Regions from separate parts of the Cellulosilyticum sp. WCF-2 genome, predicted to be linked through region 2. Evidence: predicted binding sites of a transcription regulator. Region 2 holds the regulator's gene; each other region holds the start of a gene.

Region 1 (6,165 bases), 1.7 Mb from region 2:
CCAAATTACTTAGAGAGAATCAAGAGCAAATAGAAGGAACTGTAAAATTAGTATTTCAACCAGATGAAGAAGGCTTTACTGGAGCTAAGAAAATGATAGCGGCAGGCGTCCTTGAAAATCCAAAGGTAGATGCAGCCATGGCGATGCACGTTCACTCGGGCACACCTTCAAATGTCATATTATGTGGCTTAGGAACAAGTATAGCAGGATGTAATAGATTTAGAATTGTTGTAAAAGGAGCGGGCTGTCATGGGGCAATGCCTGAGCTAGGCGTGGATCCTATCAATATAGCTGCTCATATCTATCTATCTTTACAAGAAATTATAGCTAGAGAAGTATCAGCTACTCAATCAGCGGTTGTTACTATAGGAAAGTTTGTTGGAGGAGACGCAGCAAACATCATACCTGGCCAGGTTATTATGGAGGGTACTATTAGAAGTTTAGATAAAGAAATAGGCGAATTTATATTTAACAGAATGAATGAAATAGTAACTTCTACAGCTAAGATGTTTAGAGGCGAAGCAGAATTAATAGAACTATCTTCTGTACCACCACTAACTAATAATAATAACTTAGCACATGAAATAACAGACTATGTAAAGGACTTAGTAGGTGAAAAGTCAGTAGTATTATTTGAGTCAGGTGGTATGGGATCAGAAGATTTTGCTTCTTATTCATATGAAGTACCAAGTGTTTATATGATGTTAGGTGCTGGTTCAAAAGCCGAAAATGATTTATATGGTGAGCCTATGCATAGTGCAAAGGTTGTCTTTAATGAAGAAATATTACCTACGGGAGCTGCGATTCATGCCTATAGTGCCATCATGTGGTTAAAAAATAATAAGTAGTGAATAGAAATCAGCATTACACAAAGCAAAAGAAAGTCTTTTTGTTATATTTAAAAAGAAGCTGTAGAGTAAATCTACAGCTTTTTTATTATAATAAGACATTAAAAGTCCTATAAAAATGGAGTTAAATATGCGAAGAACAAAATCCTTATATGCTATAATGAGAATAGTCTTATTATAGAAAGCAGAAGTCTTGCATCAACTGATTTTTTTTGCAAGGTACTTTTTGAAAACTTGAGTTATACTGCTGTTAGAGGTGAAATTGGTGATGGAATGGTTAAGTAAGATGAATGATGCTTTGGATTACATAGAGTCAAATATAACAGGTAAAATTGATTATTGCGAAGTTGCCCGTGTTGCCTGTTGCTCTTTGACGCGATTTCAAAGAATGTTTACATTCATGACAGATTTAACAATAGGAGATTATGTGCGGTTTAGAAAAATGTCTCTTGCAGGTGAGGATATTAAAAATACTGATATAAAGGTAGTGGATTTAGCTAATAAGTACGGATATGAATCTCCAGAGGCATTTACGAGAGCTTTTCAAGCTTTTCATGGTATGCCGCCAACGATTGTCCGAAAGCTGGGAATAGCCAAAAAATATCAGCCAATCACTTTCCAAATCAAGTTTGACGGAGGTAGTATCATGACTGGTTCAAAATCATTAGTTCGTATTGAAGAATTAAATCATATGAAAGTAGTTTCCTTTCAAGTAAATTGTGACAGACCTGAAACTTTGGCATGGAATCAATTACGAGAGGGGGCTGTAAAAAATCTGAATGACTATGAAGCTAGGAGATATATAGGTTTTGTACCTAATGGACATCACCCAACAGGGGAAGAAAATGATTTTCATGAATATAAGGCTCAAATGGTTTTGCATGGGGAAGAAGGACTCAATACAACTTTGCTAGGCGCAAAGGTGAGTGATGCACCTAAAGGCCTATTTCTTGTGGGTGATGTGGTGTTGAATGAATTTAATGAAGATGGAACTTTAGATATAGGTTTATCCATGAAAAAATCATCACAGACTATATATGAGTGTATGTTGGATATGGGCGGCTATGATGTGGATTTTGACGGTCGAAATTATTTAGAAGAACATCTTTTTTCGAAGGAATGGTTTTTAGCTGACAATCCCTCGAAGGTACCAGTAGAATTTAAGTTTTGGCTTCCTATAAAAAAGAAATAGATTTTTCACCTTTTTTGAGTGAGTAAATTAAGAAATATTGTGATAGAGAGCTATCTAGCTCTCTATTTTTATTGTATAGGAAAGTCCTGCTTTCCTATACAATAAAAATAGACTGCTGCAATTTGGTGCAGTAGTCCTCTAAGTCTTAACTTTTATTGGATTTCAATTAATCGTTTTGCTTTGGGTACTTCTTCTTTTGGAATATTTATCTTTAATATACCCTCTTCTAGTTTAGCTGTAATGCCTTCTACTTTAACATCTTTTAAGCTAATCGCACGCTGCATAGAAGCAATGCGACGTTCTCGATGGATATATTGATCTTTTTCATCATTCATTTCTTCTTTTCGTTGTACGGCTATAATCAGTTGATCGTTCTGATAGTCGATGGCAATGTCTTCTTTTTTTACGCCTGGCATCTCTGCTTCAATAGCATAGCCATTAGCATCTTCTTTAATATCTACCTTAAAGGTGTCATACTTAAAATCCCTTAAGTTGAGAAGATCATTGTTAAAAAAGTCATCCATTACATGATAAAAGTCTACAAATCCGTTGTTGCTCCTTTGAACTGCTTGACGATTGAATGGTGTTAATCCAAACATATAAACTCCTCCTTTAAGAAACCTTTTTATAGTTTTGTTAGCACTCTCATTGGTCGAGTGCTAATTACACTTATAATATAGGCTTCTTAAATGTCATTGTCAAGTATTTTTTTAATATTTTCATAAAAATTTTGTATTTATAAAATATGCTTTCAAACCTTCATTCAAAAAGTAACTTATAGTGTCAGAAACAATCTATTACTAAAATACTAGGAATTAAAAATGTGGAAATTCATAGTTGTAAAAACCAAGTAAAATCAATACATGAGGTTCAAAAGCTTGAAAAATCAATATCTAGCTATAGGAAAAAACTATATTTTAAATATAAGCAATTTTATTGACAATATTCGACGAAGAATATATACTACAAAACATATTAAAACACTAAGAAATAAAAACACAGAAATAAAAAACTGTTTCTTATCGAGAGAGGCTGAGGGATAGGCCCTATGATGCCCAGCAACCGGACATTCCATAAGTGTACACGGTGCTAATTCCTACAAACGTAGAGTAATTAAAACTTTGAGTTTGAGAAGATAAGAAGGTGAGTTCTGCTTTATTTGAGCTACTTTCTTATCAATAAGAAAGTAGCTTTTGTATTTTATATAGTAAAACATATATAGGTTAGAACGATCTTCTACAGATGAAGGAGTTTCTAAAACAACAGGGAGGTGGAGTAAATGTCGCTAGCAGCTGAAAAATTAAAATATCGCTTATTAGGAGTAATCAAAGGCGATACTTATAGATATTCCCAAAATGTGCAGGGGGACTTTAGTAATTTGCAGCCAGGGGAGTTTGATTGGTGGAAATATAAGTATTACATAAAGCAGATTGAAAGAGCAGAGAAAGGTAGTCAAATTGAGGATTATTTTAAAAAGCAAGACCTTACATTTTCATTACCAGAGGCATTTGAGATAACAGGGAAATTTACTTTAACAGCGGGTGGAGACTTACTTTCAGGAGACCAGTTAACACCAGAGACAACCGAGCATTTCTGGGATGAGGTAGAAGACTTTTACTTTGATGGAGTAGACAGCATTTACGCTAATTTGGAAACGCCTATAGCTTCTTCTAAACCAGTTCAGAATGCACCAAGAAGTGTTAATAGTACGCCAGAGCTTAATGGAACACTAGGTATGTTTGAAAGATATTTACATGGTGGAAGAGGGATTAATTTTTTCTCTACAGCTAATAATCACTGTTTAAATCAAGGAGAATCAGGGCTTATTGAAACCTTAGAATTGATTGATAAAAAAGGCTGTAAACAGGTTGGGACAGCTAGAAGTATAGAGGAACAAAGAGACATTCCCATCATAGAAAAGCATGGGGTAAGGGTAGCATACTTAGCTTATACCTTTACTCTGAACGGTGATCAAGTGCCAGAGGGAAAGCCATATTTAGTAAACCATGTCAAGCTGAATAACCCGGGAGAAAAGCTAGATTTAGTGAAGGAACATGTACAAATTGCTAGGGAAAAGAATGCTGACATTGTAGTTGCCTGTCTCCATTGGAGCTTAGAATTTGAATCCTACCCTATTCAAAACATCATCGATATGGGACATCGGGTATTAGAGGAATGCGGCGTAGATATTATTATAGGCAATCATGCTCATGTCGTGCAGCCTATTGAAAAGTATAGCTTCATAGATCCAATACAAGGAGTTAGGAAAACAGGACTGATTGCTTATTCGTTAGGCAACCTGGTAGGAGATTTTAATACGTTGAATGCTTTACTTGGGATTCTAATAAAGATTGAATTGACTAAAGGAATCCATAAGGAAAAAGAAGTAACGGTGATAAGCGATTTAAAGGTATTTCCTTATTATATCTTTAAGCAATATGAAAAGGGAAAATATAAGGAAATTAAATTATTAGATTTCATTAAACTGATAAACAACATAGAAAAAGGACAACTTCCTTATGTGTTTACAAAGAAACAGCTCAAAGAAATTGCTCATTTAAAAAGACTATTTTTGAGGTTAATGCCAGAAGACAATGCAGGTATTCTAGAAAAAAACTAGGAAGAGGGGAGGAAAAAATATGATTAAATTAAGTCATATACATAAGACCTTTCATACAAAGGGTACAAAGGTTGAAGCACTAAAGGATATTAATTTAGAGATAGAACAAGGCGATATTTTCGGAGTAATTGGCTATAGTGGGGCAGGGAAAAGTACGCTCATTCGCATCATTAATTTACTAGAGAGGCCTGATGAAGGAGAAGTAGAGGTAGACGGCGCCATACTTACTCAAATGAATAAAAAAGAATTGTCTAGAGTGCGTAGTAATATCGGGATGATTTTTCAAGGCTTTAATTTAATGAACAGTATTAATGTTTATGACAATATTGCAGCGCCTCTTAAAAATTTAAAGTGGAATAAAAAAGAAATTGAAGAAAAGGTCAACAACTTACTAGAGTTAGTAGATCTAACAGATAAAAAATATGCTTATCCTAATCAGCTGAGTGGTGGGCAAAAGCAAAGAGTAGCTATTGCAAGGGCACTAAGCAGTGATCCAAAGATTCTGCTATGTGACGAAGCTACTTCCGCTCTAGACCCTACCACAACCAAATCTATTCTTCAGCTTCTAAAGGAAATTAGATATAAGCTGAATATTACCATTGTAATCATTACGCATCAGATGGAAGTAGTAAAAAGCATTTGTAACCGCATTGCCATTATGGAGAAGGGCGAAGTGATTGAAAGTGGAGATATTGTAGAAGTTTTTACTAGTCCTCAAAGTCAGGTAGCCAAAGACTTTGTTGCCCATTCTTCAGGAACCATCATTAACGAAGAAGATTTAACACAGTTTACAGGTATGGTATGCAAATTTAACTTTTATGGTGAAGTAGCTCATGAACCTATACTTTCAAAGTTAGAACGAGACTTTGATATTCAAGTTAATATCTTATTTGGGAATATTGAGCATCTTTATACAGGCATTGTAGGGAGCCTTATAGTTGAGCTTAGAGGTGATGATTGGCAGATACAAAAAGCGCTTGATTACTATAGAACATTGAATACAAAAGTGGAGGTGATTAAACATGCTACAGCAATTAATACCTAATGTAATTGAATACTCAGCAGAGCTAGGAAAGGCTTTTAATGAAACAATGATCATGATTTCTGTATCAGGTCTATTTGCTTCACTCATAGGCATTCCAGTAGGGGTCATGCTACTTGTTTTTTCAAAGGACCATATTTGTGACAACAAATTAGTTTATTCCATTGTTTCTAAGATTGTAAATACATTAAGGTCTATACCGTTTGTTGTACTTATAGCAGCTATCCCAGGACTTACTAGAATGATTGTAGGAACAACCATTGGTGTTAAAGGTGCTATTGTGCCACTGGTAGTTGCCAGCTTTCCTTTTATAGCAAGACAAGTAGAAATGGCACTTCTTAAGGTAGATAGAGGTATTATTGAAGCTTATGAGGCTATGGGATTTTCAACATGGAAGATTATTACGAAAGTAATTTTAGTAGAAGGTAGAAAAGATATTATCTTAGCCATTACTGTTTCACTT
Region 2 (6,165 bases):
GATAGCTTAGAAAAGCTTCAGCTTAATGACGCAGCCCTTGTATTTGAACCTGAGACCTCTATTGCTTTAGGCTTTGGATTTAGATGTGGTTTCTTGGGACTACTTCATATGGAAATTATCCAAGAACGTTTAGAACGTGAATACAATTTAGACCTTGTAACAACAGCACCAAATGTTATTTATAAAGTACATCAGACTAATGGAGAGGTCATTGAACTCTCTAATCCAGCTAATCTACCAGATCCATCTTACATTAAATATATGGAAGAACCAATGGTTAATGCTAAAATTATTGTACCAACAGAATATGTGGGAGCTGTTATGGAACTTTGCCAAGAGCGAAGGGGAATCTACTTCGGAATGGAATATTTAGAGGCCACACGTGCCGTGCTCAATTACGATTTGCCTCTTAATGAGATTATTTATGATTTCTTTGATGCGCTTAAATCAAGAACAAGAGGTTATGCTTCTTTTGACTATGAAATGAAAGGTTACCAAGAATCTAAATTAGTTAAATTAGATATCTTAGTTAACAAAGAAATTGTAGATGCTCTTTCTTTAATTGTTCACGAAACAAATGCAGTTCATAAAGGAAGAAAAATCGTTGAGAAGCTCAAGAAAGAAATTCCAAAACATTTATTTGAAATTCCAATTCAAGCAGCTATTGGTAATAAAGTCATTGCTAGAGAAACAATCAGTGCTATGCGTAAGGACGTTCTTGCAAAATGCTATGGTGGTGATATTTCACGTAAGCGTAAATTATTAGAAAAACAAAAAGAAGGTAAAAAACGTATGCGTCAAGTAGGTAACGTAGAAGTACCACAAGAGGCCTTCATGAGCGTACTTAAATTAGATGAATAGAGGAATAGATTATGCCAATTGGACTTTATATCCATATTCCTTTTTGTGCATCTAAGTGCTATTATTGTGATTTCCTATCTTTTAAAAGACATGAAAAACAAGAAGCCTACGTGGATGCACTGATTCAGGAAATGGAACAAACTAAAAAAGATCTAGTAAGTGGCACAACTATAAAGTCTATTTTCATAGGTGGTGGTACTCCAACAGTACTACCACCCCTTTTATTGGACAAATTATTAAAAGCTGTTGTGTCATGTTTTAATATAGAGCCTGATGCTGAATGGACCATTGAAGCTAATCCAGGGACAATAGATATAGAGAAGCTTCAGGTTCTAAGAAAGTATCCTATTACTAGAATAAGCTTAGGTTTACAGTCTACTCATGATGACTTACTAAGAAAAATCGGAAGAATTCATACCTTTGAGGATTGGGAAGAAAGTATACGGCTTATTAAGCAACATACTTCATGGGAAATTAATACAGACTTAATGTTTGCACTTCCAGGACAAACAGAAGAGGCCTTTCTTGAGACTTTAAATACAGTTACGGCTTATGATATAGATCACTTATCTGTTTACGCGCTGATTATAGAAGAAGGTACAACTTTTTATAAGCTTTATGAAGAAGGCAAATTAGAAGTAGCATCGGATGAGTTGGATCGCCGAATGTATCATACAGCGCAACGTTATTTAAATGATAAGGGCTATATTCAATATGAAATTTCAAATTGGTCAAAGCCAGGTAAGAGTTGTAAGCATAATGCAATTTATTGGCAATTAGAACCGTATATAGGAATAGGCCTAGGAGCACATTCGTTGATGAATCATGCTAGATATTATAATGAAACAAATATGGAAGCGTATTTATCAGCAGCAGGTAATCTTTCCTTACTAAGGAAAGAAGAAGAGCAACTTACTAAAGAAATGGCAATGCAAGAATACATGTTTTTGGGGCTTCGTTTACTTCAAGGTATTGATACATTAGCATTTGAGAGACGTTTCGGAGAAAGTGTGTGGCAAGTTTATAACGAACAATTAACCAAATGGATAAAATATAATGTACTTGTAAAAGATAAAGAAAGAATCTATTTATCACCTTATGGTTTAGATGTTTGTAATGAGGTTTTTGCTTCTTTTTTATAAATACAAAATTCTTTAGATAGGATATTGACAACTGAAAATTTTAGTGATATCTTTATTTTATAGTTAGCACTCGTTAATGGTGAGTGCTAACAACAAGAAGGAAGTGATAGGATGGATATAGACGGACGTAAGCTGAAAATACTTGAAGCAATCATTCGTGATTATATAGAAACAGGAGATCCTGTTGGTTCTAGAACTATTTCTAAGAAGTACGATTTAGGCGTTAGTTCTGCTACCATTCGTAATGAAATGGCAGACCTAGAAGAACTCGGTCTCATTGTGCAGCCACACACTTCTGCAGGAAGAATTCCTTCTGATAAAGGATATCGCCTTTATGTAGATGGTATGATGCAACGTACACACATTGAACCAGAAATAGAAGAGATCATTTTAAAGATGATCAAAGAAAGAGTGAATCGTATTGATACACTAGTGGAAGAAACTGCTAAACTTATTGCAATGCTCACTAATTGTGCAACCATTGCTAGTACACCTTCTATTACTCAAGTACGTATTAAGCACCTTCAACTTGTTCCAATAGATGAGCATTCTGTAGCATGTGTGATTGTGACAGATACGAATAGCGTGAAAAATCACATTATCCCTACACCTAAAGCTATTGATTTTAATATGTGTAACGCTTTAACACACATTTTAAATGAAAGCATAAAAGGAAGCACACTAAGTCAAATTAGCTTGGATAAAATACGAGTATCTATTGAAGAAAAAATGAAAGAATACAGTACCATTGCAGGAAGTGTATTAGAGGCTATTGATAAAACCTTGCATCAAGAAGATATGCCAGATATTTATATACGTGGTGCCAATAATATTCTTGACTTTGAGGAATTCAATAACAAAGAAAAAGCAAGAGAATTATTTAAAGTATTGGAAGAAAAGCCATATTTATTACAAGTGTTAGATCATACACCACCTAACACCATTACAATCCGTATTGGAGAAGAAAATATACTAACTCCAATGAAAGATTGTAGTGTAGTAACAACAAGTTACAGCATAGGGGAACATACCATTGGTAACATAGGTATTATTGGTCCAACACGTATGGATTATGGTCAAGTCGTTTCAGTACTTGAATACGTCTCTCATCATATAACGAATATGTTAAGAGAAATGAATGACTCTTAACGTGAAAGGGTGAAATCATGGAGGAAAATAAAAAAGTTGATGAAGTACTAGAGGCTGATCAAGTGTCAGAAGTAGAAGAAAGTGCATCTGCTGAAGTAGAAGATCCTAAAGAGACTGAAGCTGTAGAAGCTGAAGTTGTAGAAGAAATACCTGAAGAAACAAAGGAAGAATCAGATAAATCAGCAGAATATCTTGAACGCTTACAACGTTTAATGGCGGAGTTTGATAACTACAGAAAACGTAGTGAAAAAGAAAAATCTGATAGCTATGATTTTGCAGTAAGTAATACAGTAGCTGAGTTATTACCTGTTATTGACAACTTTGAACGTGCCCTTCAAGTGGAAAGTGAAGATAAAAACTTCTATACAGGGGTGGAAATGATTTATAAACAGTTAATGAGTATGCTTGAAAAGTTGCATGTAACATCAATTGAAGCAGAAGGCAAAGAATTTGACCCAAATCTTCACAATGCGATTATGCACATAGATGATGAAGCTTATGGAGAAAATATCATTGCTAAAGAACTTCAAAAAGGTTATTTATATAAAGAAAAAGTGATTAGACATAGTTTAGTCCAAGTAGCAAATTAATATTAGTTTAGTAGGAGGAAAATAATCATGGGTAAAATTATAGGAATTGACTTAGGAACAACAAACTCTTGTGTATCTGTTATGGAAGGTGGAAAACCAGTTGTTATCGTTAATGCTGATGGTAATAGAACAACACCATCTGTTGTTGGTTTTAGTAAAACTGGTGAAAGACTTGTAGGGGATGTGGCAAAACGTCAAGCTGTTACAAATCATGAAAGAACAGTAATCTCCATTAAACGTCACATGGGAACAGACTACAAAGTAAATATTGATGATAAGAAATTCTCTCCACAAGAAATCTCAGCAATCATTCTTCAAAAATTAAAAGCTGATGCAGAAGCTCACCTTGGTGAAAGTGTAACAGAAGCAGTCATTACTGTACCAGCGTACTTCACAGATAGCCAAAGACAAGCAACTAAAGATGCTGGACGTATCGCAGGTCTTGATGTAAAACGTATTATTAATGAACCAACAGCTGCTGCTTTAGCTTATGGTCTTGATAATGAACATGAACAAAAAATTATGGTATATGACCTTGGTGGTGGTACATTCGACGTATCTGTTATTGATATCGGTGATGGTGTCATTGAAGTACTTGCAACAAGCGGTGATAATCACCTTGGTGGAGATGATTTTGACCAAAAAGTAATTGATTATTTAGTATCAGAATTCAAAAAACAAGAAGGCATTGACCTTTCAGCTGATAAAGTAGCAATGCAACGTTTAAAAGAAGCTGCTGAAACAGCTAAAAAAGAACTTTCACAAAAAACAAGTGCCAATGTACTTATTCCATTTATCTGCAGTGAAGGAAAGAGTCTAGATGTAACCATTACACGTGCTAAATTCGACGAATTAACACAAGATTTAGTAGAAAGAACAATGGGACCAGTTAGAACAGCACTTAGCGATGCAGGTCTTAACGCTTCAGAACTTGATAAAGTATTATTAGTTGGTGGTTCTACACGTATTCCAGCTGTTCAAGATGCTGTAAAACGTATTACAGGAAAAGACCCATTCAAAGGTATTAACCCAGATGAATGTGTTGCTGTAGGAGCAGCTATTCAAGGTGGTAAACTTTCTGGTGAAGCTGGTTCAGGAGATATTCTTCTTCTTGACGTAACACCTCTTTCACTTGGTATTGAAACAATGGGTGGTGTAGCTACAACAGTTATTCCTAGAAATACAACTATCCCAACTAAGAAATCACAAGTATTCTCAACAGCAGCAGATAATCAACCAGCCGTTGATATTCATGTAGTTCAAGGTGAAAGACCAATGGCTAATGACAATAAAACGCTTGGTAACTTTAAATTAGATGGTATTATGCCAGCTCCACGTGGGGTACCACAAATTGAAGTAACATTTGATATTGATGCTAATGGTATTGTTAAAGTATCTGCCAAAGACCTTGGAACAGGTAAAGAACAACACATTACAATCACAGCTAGCACAAATCTTAGTGATGATGAAATTGAAAAAGCTGTTAAAGAAGCAGAACAATTTGCAGCTGAAGATAAAAAACGTAAAGAAGCTATCGATGTTAAAAATGAAGCAGACAGTATGGTATTCCAAACAGAAAAAATGCTTAAAGACATGGAAGATAAATTAGAAGCTGATGATAAAGCTAAAGTGGATGCAGCACTTACAAAATTAAAAGAACTTAATGAAAAAGCTGTTATCGGTGCTATGACTGATGAACAAGTTGCTGAACTTAAAGCAGCTAAAGAAGAGTTAACAACAGTATTCTATGGAATCTCTGAAAAATTATATAGTCAAGCAGCACCAGATATGGGCGCTCAAGATCCAAATGCAGCAGCTGGTGGCAGTGCAAAAGATGACGATGTCATTGACGCTGATTTCAAAGAAGAATAAGATAGAGTATGAAACGGTCAAAGAGTACGTCTCTTTGACTGTTTCTGTGTTCACTTATAAGGACAAATAAATGAGATAATAAATTTGAGTAGTGGTGGTGAAAAGCGTGGATAAAAGAGATTATTATGAAGTCCTCGGCATAAATAAATCGGCTCAGGACGCAGAAATAAAAAAAGCTTATCGTAAATTAGCAAAAAAATATCATCCAGATGCTAATCCGGATAATAAAGAAGCAGAAGCTAAGTTTAAAGAAGTAACAGAAGCTTATGAGATTTTAAGTGATCCTGATAAAAAAGCAGCTTATGATCGCTATGGCCATGCCGCTTTTGAACAAGGTGCTGGCGGTGCTGGTGCTGGCGGCTTTGGTGGTTTTGGCGGTTTTGGTGGCTTCGATGGGGACATCGACCTTGGAGATATTTTAAATGGTATGTTTGGTGGTGGCTTTGGTGGAAGTAGTAATCGTAGACGTTCAAGAGGCCCAAGACCAGGGGCTGATATTAGACAGACCATTCAAATTAGCTTTGAAGAAGCCGCTTTTGGCTGCGAAAAAG
Region 3 (6,165 bases), 690 kb from region 2:
ATAATAATAAAAAAAGAAAAAATAGAGAGAGTTATCGTATGAATGAAAAAATTATATCTAAAAAAGTGCTTCGGCTTATATCCGTTCTAGGCATCGTTGCTACTATTCTAGCTATTATTTATGGCTATCAAAAAGGCATCTTTACTTCTACTGATAGACTTCAAGCAGCTGTTAAAGAAGCAGGTATTTGGGGACCTCTTTTATTTATAGGAATTCAAATCGTACAAGTAGTTGTACCTATTATTCCTGGAGGTATTACTTGCGTGGCAGGTGTTGTGATTTTTGGACCTTTAGAAGGTTTCCTCTATAACTACATAGGTATTGTTATTGGTTCCATTATTAACTTTGCCTTAGCCCGCTCTTATGGTCAAACCTTCATCCGCAGTATGGTCTCAGAAAAGCTCTACGAAAAATACATTGGTTGGCTCAGTGAAAGAGAGCGCTTTGACAAGCTTTTCGCCCTAGCCATCTTCTTTCCAGTAGCACCAGATGACTTTTTATGTATGCTAGCAGGCCTTACTAAAATGACTTATAAGAAGTTTACTACCATTATTCTATTGGGTAAACCAGCAGCCTTAATGGCTTATAGCTTTAGCTTAACGGCTGTACTTCAGTTTGTAACACGCTATGTTACAAGATACTTATAGGGTGTAATAAAAGTAAAAAAGTAAGAAAACACCATTCCCTAGCACTTCAATAATGCTAGAGGATGGTGTTTTCTTACTTTTTATTCATTACAAAACCTAAGCCACAACCACAAATACCTCCTATGATATGAGTCAGTTGTGAAATATTATCTTGACTGATAAGGCCATTAATGATTTCATTTCCTATATAAGCTACAGCTACTAAAATAAGTGTTAAAGGAATGCCACCTTGCTTAATATTAGCAAAGGAACTTAAAAGAATCAACATAAAAGCAATACCACTTGCCCCTAACAAGGCGGTATCAAAAAAAATAATATTGATTAAACCCGTTATAAAAGCCGTAAAAACAATCATCCCTAATAGTTTTTTACTTCCATACTTTTCTTCTAGCATAGGACCTACCAAAAGAATGAGCATAAAGTTATTTAAAAAATGCTGCCAATCAGCATGTCCTAAAATATGTGTAAATAAACGTATGTAAGAAAGTGGATTTAGAGGTGAACTCTTATAAACACAAAATAAAAGTTGTGTAGATAAACCTGCTGTTAAGTAACCTAATATAACTGCAAAAAGAGAAAGAAGCGTAAAACTTAAGATGACGGGGGAATTATATTTAATCTTTTTTAAGTAATTCATCATTTCCTCCTATTACTTTTTTATTAGTATAGCACAGGAAAATAATAGCGTCATCTTACAAATTTTTTAATACTCCGATTAGCTTACCCATAGCTCTAAATTCACCATCTTCAATCACAATCGGTCGATATTTAGGATTTTCACTTACTAATAAAATATGCTTTTCTTCCTGAACAATTCGCTTGAGTGTGATGGCTCCATTATAGTAAATTGCAGCAATCTCATGGTCACTCACACTACCTGCTTGGATGACTACATAGTCACCATCATCAATACCTGCCCCAATCATACTATCTCCTTGTACATGCAGCATATAAGTATTCTTTTTATGTCCTGTTAATTCTCCTGGTATTTCAAAGCTGCCACATGTATCATCTACTACTTCAATAGGCATACCAGCTGCAATATCAGAATAAATCGGTAGGCTTTGTACATCTTCTTGCCTCACTTCATCAATATAAGTCTCTCCTGCACTTGTGTCTTGCTTAAAGATGGTTTCAAGGCCTGTTAATTTATTAATATATTTATAAGTTTCCACATACCATGGTAAATGAGATTCTTGAAGGCTATTTAACTGATTGCTCATAAAGATTTCTAATGGCGTAGGTTCTAAAGAAATCTGTTTCTTAGCCTTTACTTTTCCTTTTTGTCTCACTCCTTTTAAGCGCCTTACTCTTCCGGTCATATCATAGCCTAACTTTTTGTAACTAGTTCCTCTCGTAAGCCCCAACATTCTAGAAAACTCAGGCTTAGTAGCTACCAAGAAAAGAACCTCTCCTTTTTGCTCTTTTCTTAATAAACCAAGGAGTTCTAACTGTACCTCGGTTAATAAATGGGCATCATCTACAATCAAATGTACATACTGTCCTTTCAGTCTGCCCTCTTTAAGTGCTATTAAAAGCCTTAAATCTCTTTGACTAGTCGTCATTTTACCTTGTTCTTCTAATTCAACCTCTATATATGTTTTCAGTGCCCATAACGCTTGTCTGGTTTTTCCTTTTTTAGGCCATTTCATTTCACAACCAACGCGATCTGCATCTAAATAGCCCTCTAATGAAGTGTAACCTTTAACATCCATCCATTTCATTTCTTCTTTTAAGAGACGCTTTTCTTTTAAGCATTTTACACGTGGATATTCTTTTTTCACCTGATGAATGGCTTCTTCCAATAACATTTCTGGTATTTCTTCTATATAAATATATGGCTTTTCTTTAAAACATTCCTGAGCTAATTGGGCTAACAAGTCTTCTAATCTATAGATTGTCCCTTGATTTAAATGGCTATCACTTTCAAATAAACTCATATTTTCCATACTTTTAACAGTAGCTAATTGCTGCTTAGCGACTTCATAAGCTTCACTTTTAATTGCAACAAAAAGGAGTTTTTTTCCTATATTTTCTAATAGGTAGAGCATACGTGCAATCCCAATAGTCGTTTTTCCTGCTTGTTCTTCCCCTTTAATGATGCTTTGTCCTATAATAGGATAGTGTGCTATTTTCTTTTGTGAATAAGTTAATTTTTGCATGTCCGCCCTCCTTCTTATGTTTGACTGATTACTTTTTATTATACGAATTTATGTCATCTTAATCAAGCAAGAAAGTAAACAAAAAAAGACTACTGCAACTTGGTGCGGTAGTCCTCTAGGTCTTAACTTTTATTGGATTTCAATTAATCGTTTTGCTTTTGGTACTTCTTCTTTTGGAATATTTATCTTTAATATACCCTCTTCTAATTTAGCTGTAATGCCGTCTACTTTAACATCTTTTAAGCTAATTGCACGCTGCATAGAAGCCATGCGACGTTCTCGATGGATATATTGATCTTTTTCATCATTCATTTCTTCTTTTCGTTGTACGGCTATAATCAGTTGATCGTTCTGATAGTCGATGGCAATGTCTTCTTTTTTAACGCCTGGCATCTCTGCTTCAATAGCATAGCCATTAGCATCTTCTTTAATATCTACCTTAAAGGTGTCATACTTAAAATCCCTTAAGCTGAGAAGATCATTGTTAAAAAAGTCATCCATTACATGATAAAAGTCTACAAATCCGTTGTTGCTCCTTTGAACTGCTTGACGATTGAATGGTGTTAATCCAAACATATAAACTCCTCCTTTAAGAAACCTTTTTATAATTTTGTTAGCACTCTCATTGGTTGAGTGCTAATTACACTTATAATATAGGCTTCTTAAATGTTATTGTCAAGTATTTTTTTATTTTTTTATTTTTTTATAAAAATTTTGTATTTACGAAATATGCTTTAAACCTTCATCAAAAAAAGAGCCGTACATGGCTCCTTTTTACTGGCTAAATAATTCATAATAAATGCGATCTTTACTTACGCCTAACCCAAGTAAACTTTCCTCTAAAGCTTTCATAAATACTGGTGGCCCACAAAGATAAAAAGTACTTTCTAAATTGGCTTCTGTACTTAACCATTCTTTAGTAACAAAGCCTATTTCATCATAGTCCCTTCCTTTTTCATCTTCTGCTAGAGGATTAGAATAAAAAACCGTATTTCTGAAGCCCTTTAGTTCTGCAATCATGTGAATATCTGTTTTAAATGGATGAAGCTTTGAGTTTTGCACGGCTTGAATAAAATGAACTGATTTTCTAGTATCAGCTGCTTGATAAAGCATGGATAATAGTGGAGTGATGCCTATCCCACCTGATATGAGGGTAATAGGTGCTTCTGCTCTCTCTTCTTTTAAAGTAAATAACCCCATAGGAATCATGGCTTCAATACAATCTCCTATCTGTAATCTTTCATGAAGATAAGTACTTATTAACCCCCCTGGTATTTTTTTAACACTGATACGATAAAGCTCGTCATTAGGAATGATGGATAAACTATAGGTTCTCAGCACATCTTTATAAGCTGCTTCCTCTGTTACTATTTTAAAAGGAAGATATTGCCCTGCTTCATGTTTGACAAGTTTGCCACCATCTTCTGCTTTAAAGTAAAAAGAAGTAATATCCTCACACTCTTTAATTCGATCAACCAAAACAAGTTTCCTAAAACCGCTCCATTTGCCATCTTGTTTCATCATTTTCCTCCTTTTTCTTTTTTAATAATAATTATTATATAATATGGCATAAATTAATCCAAGCCTATTTATATTATATTTTTCATTATCTTATATGATTTATACTCCTTTTTCATAAATAAAAAGGCTACCTGTGAAACTTATCTCAAATACACGATATCGTGTATTAAAGTATTATTTCCAGACAGCCTCTTATCATTTTCTTAATTATGTCCTTTTAAGAAGGCGTAACTATTTCTTCTACAACAACTTGATTTGTTAGTGAAGCCCTATTTAATAATAAATAATAGCATTTACTTCATAACCTTGTTTTAAAACTGCTTGATTTTCTGTTACCTCTAATTCTACACTAATCATATTTTCTCCGTTAACAACTTTAGCTGCTTGGGCAATACGTGATACCTTAGCGCTGATTGCATCATCTGGGCTCGCTGCTAAGTATAGATCAGCTTTTTCTCCTACTTTAATTTTATTGATAAAGGCTTCTGGTACATCCACTAGAGCGGTTAACTTACTAGGGTCAATAAGACGCATGATAGGTTCTCCACCTTTTAGCCGCGTTCCTTCAGTTACTAGTATTTCATAAACAACTCCTTCTTTCTGATCCAAAACAATAGCTTTATCTTTTAAATAAGCTTTAGTGAGTTTAGCTTTCATTTCTTTCAGCTCAGTTTCTGCTGTTTGTATCTTAATATCTAAGGCCTCTACTTTGCTTGCTTTTTCTGTACTTGTATTACTTACTGTTAACTGCAAGCTATCTATTGACCCCTTAAGACTATCTACCTCTAATTGCTTACTTGTTGTCAGCTGTTTTAATGTATTTTCCGCTTGATACTTATTATTTTTAAGTTCTGCTAAACTCATTTCTTTATCTTTTAGTTCTTTATCTGATATCCCTCCTACTTCTATTAAACTCTTACTCACCTCATAATCTTTTTCTGCTATACTAATCTGCTGGTCTAATATTTTAATTTGTTCTTCAATCTTTATAAGTTCAGGATCTGTACCATTTGATAACTGATTTTGTTTTGTCTTTAACTCACTATTTTTTTGATTAATAGTAACACTTTGTGGATCTAAACTACTATAGGCAGCTTCTCTTTCTACTTTTAAAAGCTGAATTTCTTGTTCTTTTTTGATTATTTCATTTTTATAGCTTTCATAATCTAGAGTCATAAGCTGAGTACCTTTTTCGACAAGATCCCCCGCTTTTAAATCAATGGTTTCAATAGTAGCTGGAAAATCTACTGCTAATTCTCTAATAGCTGCAGCTTCTACTTTTCCAAATACATCTAATTGATTCACTTCCTGATTAACTTCTACTTCTTTTGCTAATTCCTGTGCATTCACTTCTTGTGAGTTGCAACCAGTCATTGAAACACTTCCTAAGATAATTCCTGTGCTTAATAAAAATAAACTAAATTGCTTTTTCATATCCTTCTCCCCTTATCTTTGTAGACTGTTCTTCACAAATACAACCGTCTTTCACCATAATTAAATGCGTTCCATAATCTGCCGCTTCCCTTGAATGGGTAACTTGAACAATGGTTTTCCCTTGTGTTTGATTAATCACTTGTAAAAGTTCCATAATCTCTTTTCCTGTTTTACTATCTAAATTTCCAATAGGCTCATCTGCAAAAATAATATCTGGTTTATTAATAAGTGCTCTTGCAATGGCCACTCTTTGTTGCTGACCACCTGAAAGCTCTCTTGGTGTATGCCTTCTACGCTCTGTCAATCCTACAATTCTCAGGATTTCTTCTAAATCCTCTCTATAATCCTTCATTTTCTTGCCATCTAATAAAATCGGTAACATAATATTTTCTTCTACATTT

What was found. Region 2 encodes HrcA, which represses chaperone genes, less so after heat shock. Its sites were predicted from a motif close to TGTTAGCACTCNNNNNNNNNGAGTGCTAACA; they were not measured.
Region 1: the regulator HrcA is predicted to act here: its motif matches at 2,675-2,705, upstream of EKH84_RS05140 (Hsp20/alpha crystallin family protein).
Region 3: the regulator HrcA is predicted to act here: its motif matches at 3,421-3,451, upstream of EKH84_RS16150 (Hsp20/alpha crystallin family protein).

The regions. Positions count from the first base shown of each region.
Region 1 covers NZ_CP034675.1:1,161,698-1,167,862, forward strand. The annotation lists gene EKH84_RS05130 (M20 metallopeptidase family protein) at 1-848, shown strand, start outside; gene EKH84_RS05135 (helix-turn-helix domain-containing protein) at 1,117-2,040, shown strand; gene EKH84_RS05140 (Hsp20/alpha crystallin family protein) at 2,193-2,639, opposite strand; SAM riboswitch class I at 3,057-3,182, shown strand; gene EKH84_RS05145 (CapA family protein) at 3,320-4,660, shown strand; gene EKH84_RS05150 (methionine ABC transporter ATP-binding protein) at 4,680-5,705, shown strand; gene EKH84_RS05155 (methionine ABC transporter permease) at 5,683-6,165, shown strand, end outside.
Region 2 covers NZ_CP034675.1:2,883,426-2,889,590, forward strand. The annotation lists gene lepA (translation elongation factor 4) at 1-861, shown strand, start outside; gene hemW (radical SAM family heme chaperone HemW) at 873-2,003, shown strand; gene hrcA (heat-inducible transcriptional repressor HrcA) at 2,115-3,152, shown strand; gene grpE (nucleotide exchange factor GrpE) at 3,170-3,742, shown strand; gene dnaK (molecular chaperone DnaK) at 3,770-5,614, shown strand; gene dnaJ (molecular chaperone DnaJ) at 5,721-6,165, shown strand, end outside.
Region 3 covers NZ_CP034675.1:3,574,829-3,580,993, forward strand. The annotation lists gene EKH84_RS16135 (TVP38/TMEM64 family protein) at 39-647, shown strand; gene EKH84_RS16140 (rhomboid family intramembrane serine protease) at 721-1,284, opposite strand; gene EKH84_RS16145 (LexA family protein) at 1,340-2,809, opposite strand; gene EKH84_RS16150 (Hsp20/alpha crystallin family protein) at 2,939-3,385, opposite strand; gene EKH84_RS16155 (FAD-binding oxidoreductase) at 3,584-4,330, opposite strand; gene EKH84_RS16160 (HlyD family secretion protein) at 4,604-5,764, opposite strand; gene EKH84_RS16165 (ABC transporter ATP-binding protein) at 5,748-6,165, opposite strand, start outside.